DNA from 3 places in the Actinoplanes sp. CA-030573 genome. Region 2 is predicted to be linked to each of the others. Evidence: riboswitches for the same ligand, from Rfam matches in the RefSeq annotation. Region 2 holds a riboswitch; each other region holds the start of a gene.

Region 1 (3,265 bases), 4.5 Mb from region 2:
GGCCCGAGCGCGACCTCGCCTACACGACGGTGATGACGGTGCTGCACCGCCTGGCCAAGAAACGGGTGGTGACGGAGCAGAAAGCGGACCGCGCCTATCGGTACGCCACCACGCAGTCCCGCGAGGAGATGACGGCCTCGGTCATGCTCGACGCGCTCAGCGCCAGCGCCGACCAGGACGCGGCGCTCGCCTACTTCGTCGGGCAGCTGCCGCCGGAGGCTCTGAAGGCCGCCCTCGAGGCCGTCGCCAAGAACGAGCGGTGACCGCCCTGCTGCTCGGCGCCCTCGGGCTGACCCTGTCGCTCGTCGTGCCGGGCGTCCTCGCCGCCGCCCGGTGGCCCGACCGCGCGCCGGCCGCGGCCGTGCTGCTCTGGCAGGCGATCACCTTGACCGCGGTGCTCTCCGCGCTCGGCGTGGTGCTGGCCGGCCCCGAAGAACTGGCCCGCGCGGCCGGCGCCGGGCGGCCGGTCACCGCCGCGGCCCTGGTCGGCGCCCTCGCCGTCGCGGCCACGATCGTGCTGCGGCTGCTCTGGTCCCTCTACGGTGTCACCCGGCGCTCCCGCGAGCGCCGCGCCCGGCACCGGCTGCTGGTCGACCTGCTCGACCGGGCCGAGCAGCGCCAGGAGCTCGACGACGACAACGTGCGGGTGCTCCAGGGCAACCTGCCGCTCGCCTACTGCGTGCCCGGCCGGGAGGCGCGCGTGGTGCTCAGCGACGGCGCGCTCCGGCTGCTCGGCCGGTCCGAGGTCGAGGCCGTCCTCGCCCACGAGCAGACCCACCTGCGGCACCGCCATGAGGTGGTGATGGAGTCGTTCACCGCGTTCTATCGCGCCGTCCCGGCGCCGTTGCGCAGCCGGGCGCCGCTGAACGCCGTACATCTGCTGCTGGAGATGGTGGCCGACGATGCCGCACGCCGCCGCACCGGGTCCGCGCCGCTGCGCGGCGCCCTGGAACGCCTGACCGGCGCTGTCCCTCTGTCGGAGGATGTCGCGCCCGGAACGGACGCCCGGGACCGCCGCCTCGCCCGCCTGGCCGCGCCGCCGAGGTCCTCGATCGCCCTCACCGCGACCGTCGCGCTCGGCGCCCTGGCCCTGCTGGTATTACCGACCGTGATCCTGGTGCTCCCGTGGCTCGACCGCGCCCTGGAAGCCTGGCCGTTGTAGTCACTGTCCGTAGCCCCTGCTGTGCAAGCAGTTTCCTGGTCGTGGCAGCTTCAGTTAACGACTTGATCGGGAGTACGGTGGTCCCCGGTTCGGCAGCCCCCCATCGTCCATCCGGCCGATCTGACGGACCACCGCCTAATCGTCCATGGCGACGAACCGGGGACCCGAGTAGTCGGGGTGAAGCCGCGATCCCTTGCGGCCGGGCGCGCTTCCCGCCCGAACCCGTCAGCTAACCCGGTCGGCGGCTTGATGGAAGAAGGGATAACGCACCTACGTGAAACGGATTGGGGCGCGCCGCGCCGCAGTTCTGCGCAGCCTCGCCTGCGCTGTCGCAGCGGTCGGGATCGTCTTCACCGGCCCGTCCGTAGCGCAAGCGACACCCTCGCCGGCCAGCGTCGAGGCCCAGATCGACAAGCAGTGGAACGAACTCGAGCCGGTCATCGAGCAGTACAACGACGTGCACGGCAAGCTGCTCAAGAACCAGGCTCAGCTGAAGAAGCTCACGACCCAGCTCACTCCGCTCCAGATCCAGGTGGATGTCGCCCTGTCCCAGGTGCGGGGGATGGCCGTCGACGCGTACAAGCAGGGTGCGCCCAACGCGTTCAACGCCATGATCATGAGTGGGTCGCCCACCGGCCTGACCGACAAGCTGACCTACCTCGATCAGCTTGCTCGGCACCAGCAGGACCAGATCGCCGGCGTCGCCAAGCTGCGCGACAAGTACGCCGGCATGAAGTCCGACCTGGACGTGCTGACCAAGTCGATCGCGGCGCGCGACAGCCAGCTCGCGCAGCAGAAGGCCGCGATCCAGAAGAAGATCGACTCGCTCCAGAAGCTGCGGCTCGCGGCGTACGGCGCGGCCGGCGAGTCCGACGGCCCGTTCAAGACCGGGCCGTGCCCCGTCACCTACAGCCAGGACAAGGGCGGCCGTGCGGCGCAGCGAGCCTGCGACCTCGTCGGCAAGCCCTACGTCTTCGGCTCCGAGGGCCCGAACAGCTACGACTGCTCGGGTCTGACGAAGGCGGCGTGGGCCAGCGTCGGCGTCTTCCTCGACCACTACACGAAGGACCAGTGGGGCGAGGGCAAGGCGGTGTCGCGGGACGAGTTGCAACCGGGTGACCTGGTCTTCTTCTATCCGGGCAGCCTCCATCACGTCGCCATCTACATAGGTGGCGGCAAGGTGGTGCACGCCCCGCACACGGGTGACCATGTGCGGATGGCGGTGCTCGACAAGGTGGGACCGATCGCCGGTTTCCGGCGTCCGGGCTGAGAGTTCGCGCAGAAAGGGGCCGCCCGCGGGCGGCCCCTTTCCGTGTGCGGTCAGCCCTCGACGCGGTGCGCCGCCCAGAACGAGGTGAGGCTGGTCGAGCCGGCGGCGGCCTGCGCCGCGGCCTTGAAGTCGGCCACCGTCGAGACCCCGTACCAGTGCGACGCCGCGTACGACTTGAGCAGGTTTGCCATCGCCGTCGTGCCGATCAGCCGGCGCAGGTCGTGCAGCGTGCACTTGCCGTAGCCGTAGACCACGGTGCTGTAGCGGCTCGGGTGCGCGTCCCAGTAAGCCATCGAGTTGGTCAGCTTCTCGGCGCTCGACTGCCAGGTGATCCCGCAGCCGCTGCCGGTCTTGTTGAAGTACAGATCGGTGGCGTAGTCGGTGAAGCCCTCGTCGAGCCACGGCGTCGTGTACTCGTCGTCGCCGACGATCCCGTAGAACCACTGGTGGGCGAGCTCGTGCGCCAGCGCCGTCGAGCTGATGACGTCGAGCACGAAGCCCGGGTACTCCATACCGCCGAACCAGTAGCCGTTGTCCAGCACCACGTCGGCCTCGCCGTAGGGGTAGGCGCCGAAGCGGGACGAGTGCGCGTCGAGGGCGGACCTGGCCGTGCTCAGCATCGAGTTGGCGCTCGACGTGCTGATCGAGCTCACCGAGTAGACGTTCACCGCGACGCCGCCCGCCGTGGTTCCGGAGATCTTGCGGAACGGCCCGGCGGCCCAGGCGAACTCGCGCACCTTCTTCCCGGTGGCGGTGGTGACCGTACGCCCACTGCTGCCGGCCCGGTCGACCGAGGTGCCGGTCGCGGGCACCGAGATCGTGCTCGGGTGATC
Region 2 (3,265 bases):
GCGCGTCTGGCGGCTGGTGGTCGACGAGGAGACCGGCGCGCTGCGGGTCACCGACGAGCCGCTGGAGCCGGCCGTCCGCAAGCACCTGCACCGGACCATCGCCGGTGTCCGCGAGGACATGGACGAGCTGAGGTTCAACACGGCGATCGCCAAGCTGATCGAGCTGACGAACGCGCTGACCCCGCTGCCGGTCGCGTCCCGGGAGGCGATCGAGCCGCTGGTGCTGATGGTGTCGCCGTTCGCGCCGCACCTGGCCGAGGAGCTGTGGAGCAAGCTGGGCCACGAGGGCACGCTGGCCTACGTGGACTTCCCGGTCGCCGACCCGGCCCACCTGAAGGCCGAGTCGATCACCTATCCGGTGCAGATCAACGGGAAGGTGCGGGGGCGGGTCTCGGTCTCCCCGGAGGCTTCCGAGGATTCCGTACGCGCCGAAGCGCTGGCCGCCGTCGCCGACGTGCTGGCCGGGCGTGACCCCAAGAAGGTCATCGTGGTGAAGGGCCGGCTGGTCAGCGTCGTGGTGTGAAGAATGGGGGGCACCGAACCGGTGCCCCCCATTTCACTTCGTTCCTTGGTCGTTCCTTGCTTCGTTACGCCGCCAGGCGACGCACGACGTAGTTGCTGCCGTACATCTTGTGCTTGCCGACGCGGGCGCCGGTGTGCGGCGAGTCGTACATGTAGCCGTTACCGGCGTAGATGCCGGCGTGGTACCCGTACGAGCCGGATCGGAAGACGATCAGGTCGCCGACCCTGGCCGACTTCTTGGCGACCGCCTTGCCGTACTTCTGCTGGGAGTTCGCCTTGTGGGGCAGCTTGACGCCCAGCGTCTTCTTGAAGACGTACAGGGTGTAGCCGGAGCAGTCGAACCGCTTCGGCCCGGCGGCCGCGAACTTGTACAGCGCGCCCGTGTGCCGCTTGGCCTCGGCCAGCACCCGAGCCCCGGCGTTGCTGCGCACGGTGATGCGGATCGAGCTGCCCCAGTACGCCCGGTACGAGCTGTTCCCGTAGAAGACGGCGCGAAGGTTAACGCTGGTGCTCGGCCGCGTGTAGAGGTTGGTGATGCCGTTCTTGCCGACCCGGACAGTGCCCACTGCGGCCCACTTGCCGCCCCGGTTGCCCTGGAGCTGGACCTTGCCGGACGTGATCCGCTTGCCGGTCTTCGGGTTGTAGTACCGGACGGTGATGCGAACCTGCTGGCCGGAAGTAAGGGTCCGGGAACTGACGTTGGTCAGGTTCGTGGGCTTTGGCTTGGCCGCGGCCTGAGCCTGAACCGCCGCCACCGGCGTTGCGGCGCCGGCCGCCGGCGTCGCGATCAGCTGACCTGCGCAGAGGCAGAGACCCAGGGACAGCGCGGCAGTACCGGTGCCGACGGACAGCCGTCGACGCCGGCTCGAGGTGTGCTCGTGCACGGTAGAGATATCCCTCCGGCACGCCTGCGAGGTTAGCTGTCGGGTTCGGGCGGGAAGGTGTGCCCGGTCGCCGTGGTGGCCGACTTCACCCCGAGGTTGCCCCGTCGACCGCCACCGGAGCGGGTGGCGCGGAGCGGACCGGCTGTCTCTCTCGAGAAGCTGTGGGTCCCCCGTCCCTGCCCCCATATGCCTTTGTGGTTGTGCGATTGCGGTGGTCGCGACGATCGGCCCGGGGCAGGGCTCGGCGTGAACCGAATCGTTGCGAGCCGTTCCGTGCGGATCGGCAGAACCTTGCTACCTGAAATTTCTCTTGATCGGCGGCAGCCAATTCGTCACTGTCCGTGTTTGGCACATTGGGGCCTGTCCAGTTTGTTACGTCCGCGAGACAAATGCCATGACGGGTAGTGCGGGGGCGATCACGGCTTGTCGAAGGTTACGGGTGAAACAGAACACACAAATAGTGGTTCCCCTGGTCAGGCCGTTGCGTTTCGCCGGCCCCGGCGGCCACTCGACGTAACAGCCGACTCCGGTACCCTCGCTCAGGTGACGGACGGCAAGATGCCCCTGCGGGCCAAGGTCGCGACCGGCGTGTCGAAGACCGCGGCCGCGCTTTCCCGGGCCGCGGGACGCGGCGACGGCTCGGTCATCGGCGGATGGATCGGGCTCAAGATCGACCCTGACCTGCTGGCCCACCTGGCCGCGGGCCGCGCGGTCGCGCTGGTCTCGGGCACCAACGGCAAGACCACCACGACCCGGCTCACCGCGGCCGCCCTCGAGGTGCTCGGCCGGGTCGCCACCAACTCGTTCGGCGCCAACATGCCGACCGGGCACACCTCGGCGCTGGCCAAGGCCGGCGTGACGCCGTTCGCCGTGCTCGAGGTCGACGAGCACTACCTGGCCCGGGTGATCGACGCCACCAGCCCGCGGGTGGTGGCGCTGCTCAACCTCTCCCGCGACCAGCTCGACCGGGCCAAGGAGGTGGCGATGATGGCGCAGCTGTGGCGCGACGCCCTCGCCGGCCACCCCGACGTGCGCGTGGTCGCCAACGCGGACGACCCGATGGTGGTCTGGGCCGCGCAGGGCAGCGCCGGCCAGGTCACCTGGTTCAGCGCCGGCCAGCGCTGGCTCGACGACTCGTTCGTCTGCCCGCAGAGCGGCGACCCGATCGAGCGCAGCAACGGCGACTGGTGGTGCACCGGCTGCCCGCTGCGCCGGCCGCAGGCCCAGTGGCACGTCGAGGACGAGGGCGTGGTCGACCCGCGCGGCGACTGGCACCTGGTCAAGCTGCAGCTCCCCGGGCAGGTCAACCTGGGTAACGCGGCGACCGCCCTGGCCGTCGCGGCCGAGTTCGGGGTCCGCCCGATCGAGGCGCTGCCGCGGCTGGCGACGGTCTCTTCGGTCGCCGGTCGTTATGCGCAGGTCGACCGGGACGGACGAAACGTCCGTCTGCTGCTGGCGAAGAACCCGGCAAGCTGGCTCGAGGCGTTCGACATGGCCGAGCTCGCACCCACGCTGCTCGCCGTCAACGCCCGGGACCCCGACGGTCTCGACACCTCGTGGCTGTACGACGTCGACTTCTCGCCCCTGCGGGACCGGCCCGTGCTGATCAGCGGCGACCGGGCGTACGACCTGGCCGTTCGTCTCGAGGTGAACGGTGTGCCCTTCCGGCACGTTAGGAGTTTTGACGAGGCGCTCCAGGCGGTTCCGCCCGGTCGTCTCGAGGTGATCGCCAACTACACGGCGTTCCAGGACATTCGAGCGGAGTTGGACCGTGTCAACTGAGAGCACACTGCGCATCGTCTGGATCTATCCGGACCTGCTCTCGACGTACGGTGACCGGGGCAACATGCTCATCCTGG
Region 3 (3,265 bases), 1.7 Mb from region 2:
GGGACTCGTCGTTGTCGGCCTGCGTCCAGGCGGTTCTGGCGGCCGAGGTCGGGCACCTCGAGCTGGCGCACGACTACCTGGGCGAGGCCGCCCTGATGGACCTGCACGACCTCCACCAGAACTCGCGTGACGGCGTGCACGTGGCGTCGCTGGCCGGCACCTGGATCTCGCTGGTCGCCGGCCTCGGCGGCATGCGGGACTTCAACGGCCAGCTGTCGTTCGCGCCCCGGCTGCCGAGCCGGATCAGCAACCTCGAGTTCTCGCTGTTGTGGCGCGGGCTCCGGCTGCGGGTGAATGTCACGGCCGACGAGGTGACCTACTCGCTGCGCAACGGCGGCGGCTCGGCCCGGCTCGTGCTGCTGCACCACGGCAAGGAGATCGAGGTCACCCAGGTCAAGCCGGTGAGCGTGCCGATCCCGCCGGCCGGACCGGTCGGCCCGCCGCCGACCCAGCCCGCGGGCCGGGCCCCGGTGCGCCGGGCTCCGCAGGACTGACCGTCAACGACAACGGCCCCCGCGGATATCGCGGGGGCCGTTGCCATGTCTGCTCTACAGCATCGAAACGTGCACGTGGTCCTTGTGGGCGCTGACGCCGTGATAGGTGTGCCAGTTACCGGTCGCCGGGAACCAGATCTGCTGATACCAGATGACGTAGTAGATGCCCAACCGGTCGGCGTTGCGGACCAGGAACGCCATCAGGTTGTTGCCGTAGTTCTTCATGTCGGCGTTGTGCGCGTTCGAGAATCCGCTCTTCTGCAGGGACCAGTCGCAGGCCCGGCCCTTCGGATGCTCGAACGGTCCGCCGTTGCGGTGACAGCCGACGAAACGATTGAAGCCGGCCTTCTTCACCTCTTGGTACATGTGCAACGTACGCGCGGTGATGCAGCCACTCGTGGTCGGATCGTTCACGGTGCATTTCTCCGGCGAGAAACCGCCCTCGGCATTGCGTGGCGCGGGCGCCGCCTGCTTGGAGACCGCGTCGACGAAGCCGCCGGTGAGGCTCTTGCCGCCGACCAACTCGAGCGCCTTCTCGGCCGAGGCCTTCTGCTTCTGCATCGCCAGCAGGTTGGTCTGCTGCGCCTTCACCTCGGCGTCGAGCGCGGCCTTCTTGCTGTTGACCAGGTCGATCGCGGCGTTGAGCTCGCGCAGCTTCCGGTCGTGCAGCGTGTTGATCTCCTCCAGCGAGACCGCCTTCTTGAGGAAGTCGCTCGACCCCTGGCTGCCGAGCAGGAAGCTGGCGGCGCCGAGGTGGCCGGTCTGGTACTGCTGGGCGGCGATCGCGTTGACCTCGGGGATCAGCGCGTTGCGCTTGGCCTCGGCCAGGTTGATCTCGACGGCCAGGCTCTTCTGCGTCGCGGTGGACTTCGTCACCGCCGCCTTGGCCTGCACATACTTGCGGTTCGACGACTCGAGCACGTCGTTCAGCGTCGCGTTCGCCTCGACGTCGTCGTCGCCCTCGTCAGGGATCGCGGACGTTCCTCCGCCTGAGCTCGACCCTTCGCCGGAGCTCGACGAGGACGAGGTGTCGGGGTCGGCGCTCGCGGGGGCGGTCGGCGCCGCCAGGAACGAGACAGCCACGAGCGGCGCCAGGGCGAGTGTCAGCCACCGGCGGGTTCGTACGGTCATCCAGCCAGGTTCCTTCCGGTTAACCGCCGACCGGGTTAGCTGACGGGTTCGGGACGGAAGCGATCCCTACCGCTCGCGCGGATTCACCCCAGGTGAGGAACATTTGGTTCCCCGGCTCGCCTCGCGGCGATTGGGCGGTGGTCTGCCGGCGCCTCGGGGGCGGCGCCTTCGGCGGCAGAGCCGTCGGAGAGTTTACCCGAGACTTGGGAACGCATCAGGGTCCGATAAACGTGAATGTGGTGAGCGGATAAGCACTTTCCGTAATGAGGTGACAAGCCGTTATCGGCCAATCGCACAGGGTACGAGATCTGTCGATCAATCGATGGCATGGGTATCGTCGGTCCCGATCCCCACCCGGGGATCGCCGCCTAATCGCCGCGAGGCGAGCCGGGGAACCAACCGTTCCTCTCAATGGGGTGAATCCGGAGTCACTTCCGGTAGGGAACTTCCGTCCCGAACCCGTCAGCTAACTCGGTCGGCGGCCGACGGAAGGAAACAGTGTGCGGCACCAATCTGTCCGCCGCCGATTAGCGGCGACCCTCGCCCTCCTGGTCGCTGCCGCCGGTCTGGCGTTCGCGGCCCCGGCCCACGCGGCGCCGGGCGACACCGGGGACGACGGCGAAGGCGGCTCCAAGTCGCTGATCCAGCAGCTCGAGGCGGCCTCCCGGGGCTACGTCCAGGCCCGGGACGCGCTCGCGGCCTCCAAGACCCGCCAGGCCCAGCTCACCGCCCGGCTCAAGCAGCTGGACGCCGAGCTCGCCCCCCGCCAGGCGGCGGTCGACGAGATCGTCGCCGAGGCCTACATGTCCGGCCGGCTCGGCCCGATGAGCGCGCTGCTCAACGCCGGCTCGGGTGCCGGCTTCCTGGACCGGGCCGAGATGCTGGAGACGGTCGGGGTCAAGCAGCAGGCCGCGGTCACCGACCTGCGGGCCGTCCGTGACCAGCAGGCCGCGGCCAAGCTGGCGATCGACGCCACCATCCGTGACCAGCAGAAGCAGGTGAACGTGATGGCCAAGCGCAAGGTCCAGGCCGAGACCGCGCTGAAGGCGGCCAACGCCGGCCAGGACGACCCGCAGCCCAGCGACGGCGGCAGCAGCAAGTCGGCGGCCAAGTTCCAGGGCGGCAGCGGCATGGTGGACGACCCGACCAGTGGCGGCCGCATCACCCAGCGCATGCTGTTCGCCATGCGGCAGGCCCAGGCCGACGGGTTCACGCACTACGTGCACTGCTGGCGCGAACAGAACAGCGGCGAGCATCCCAAGGGCCGGGCCTGCGACTTCGCGGCCGACAAGGGCGGTTTCGGCGGGGTGGCGACGGGCGCCAGCAAGACGTACGGGACGAACCTCGCGAACTACTTCATCAACAACTCGAGCCGGCTGGGCGTCCTGTACGTCATCTGGTTCAAACGCATCTGGCTGCCGTCGAGCGGCTGGAAGGCGTACACCCGTGGCAACGGCGATCCCTCGAGCGATCACACGAACCACGTGCATTTGTCGGTCATCTAGGGCGGTACGGGGCCTTCACTTCTTCACGAAGGCCTCGTACTCCTTCATCACGTCGTCGGTCGGGCCGTCCGCCTTGATCACGCCGCTCTCCAGCCAGATGCTGCGCTCGCAGGTGTCCCGGATCGACTGCTCGCT

The links. Region 2 has a riboswitch for cyclic di-AMP ahead of ACQP2F_RS09725 (C40 family peptidase). Riboswitches for the same ligand answer to the same signal wherever they lie in the genome.
Region 1: another riboswitch for cyclic di-AMP. It lies ahead of ACQP2F_RS30400 (NlpC/P60 family protein); the one in region 2 lies ahead of ACQP2F_RS09725 (C40 family peptidase).
Region 3: another riboswitch for cyclic di-AMP. It lies ahead of ACQP2F_RS01995 (coiled-coil domain-containing protein); the one in region 2 lies ahead of ACQP2F_RS09725 (C40 family peptidase).

The regions. Positions count from the first base shown of each region.
Region 1 covers NZ_CP192038.1:6,594,632-6,597,896, reverse strand. Annotated here, with positions in the region: gene ACQP2F_RS30410 (BlaI/MecI/CopY family transcriptional regulator) at 1-263, shown strand, start outside; gene ACQP2F_RS30405 (M56 family metallopeptidase) at 260-1,162, shown strand; cyclic di-AMP (ydaO/yuaA leader) riboswitch at 1,285-1,422, shown strand; gene ACQP2F_RS30400 (NlpC/P60 family protein) at 1,437-2,432, shown strand; gene ACQP2F_RS30395 (M1 family metallopeptidase) at 2,483-3,265, opposite strand, start outside.
Region 2 covers NZ_CP192038.1:2,078,965-2,082,229, forward strand. Annotated here, with positions in the region: gene leuS (leucine--tRNA ligase) at 1-523, shown strand, start outside; gene ACQP2F_RS09725 (C40 family peptidase) at 588-1,406, opposite strand; cyclic di-AMP (ydaO/yuaA leader) riboswitch at 1,413-1,545, opposite strand; gene ACQP2F_RS09730 (MurT ligase domain-containing protein) at 1,965-3,188, shown strand; gene ACQP2F_RS09735 (type 1 glutamine amidotransferase) at 3,178-3,265, shown strand, end outside.
Region 3 covers NZ_CP192038.1:425,364-428,628, forward strand. Annotated here, with positions in the region: gene ACQP2F_RS01990 (glycoside hydrolase family 65 protein) at 1-494, shown strand, start outside; gene ACQP2F_RS01995 (coiled-coil domain-containing protein) at 549-1,625, opposite strand; cyclic di-AMP (ydaO/yuaA leader) riboswitch at 1,635-1,772, opposite strand; cyclic di-AMP (ydaO/yuaA leader) riboswitch at 1,981-2,122, shown strand; gene ACQP2F_RS02000 (coiled-coil domain-containing protein) at 2,126-3,130, shown strand; gene ACQP2F_RS02005 (ABC transporter ATP-binding protein) at 3,146-3,265, opposite strand, start outside.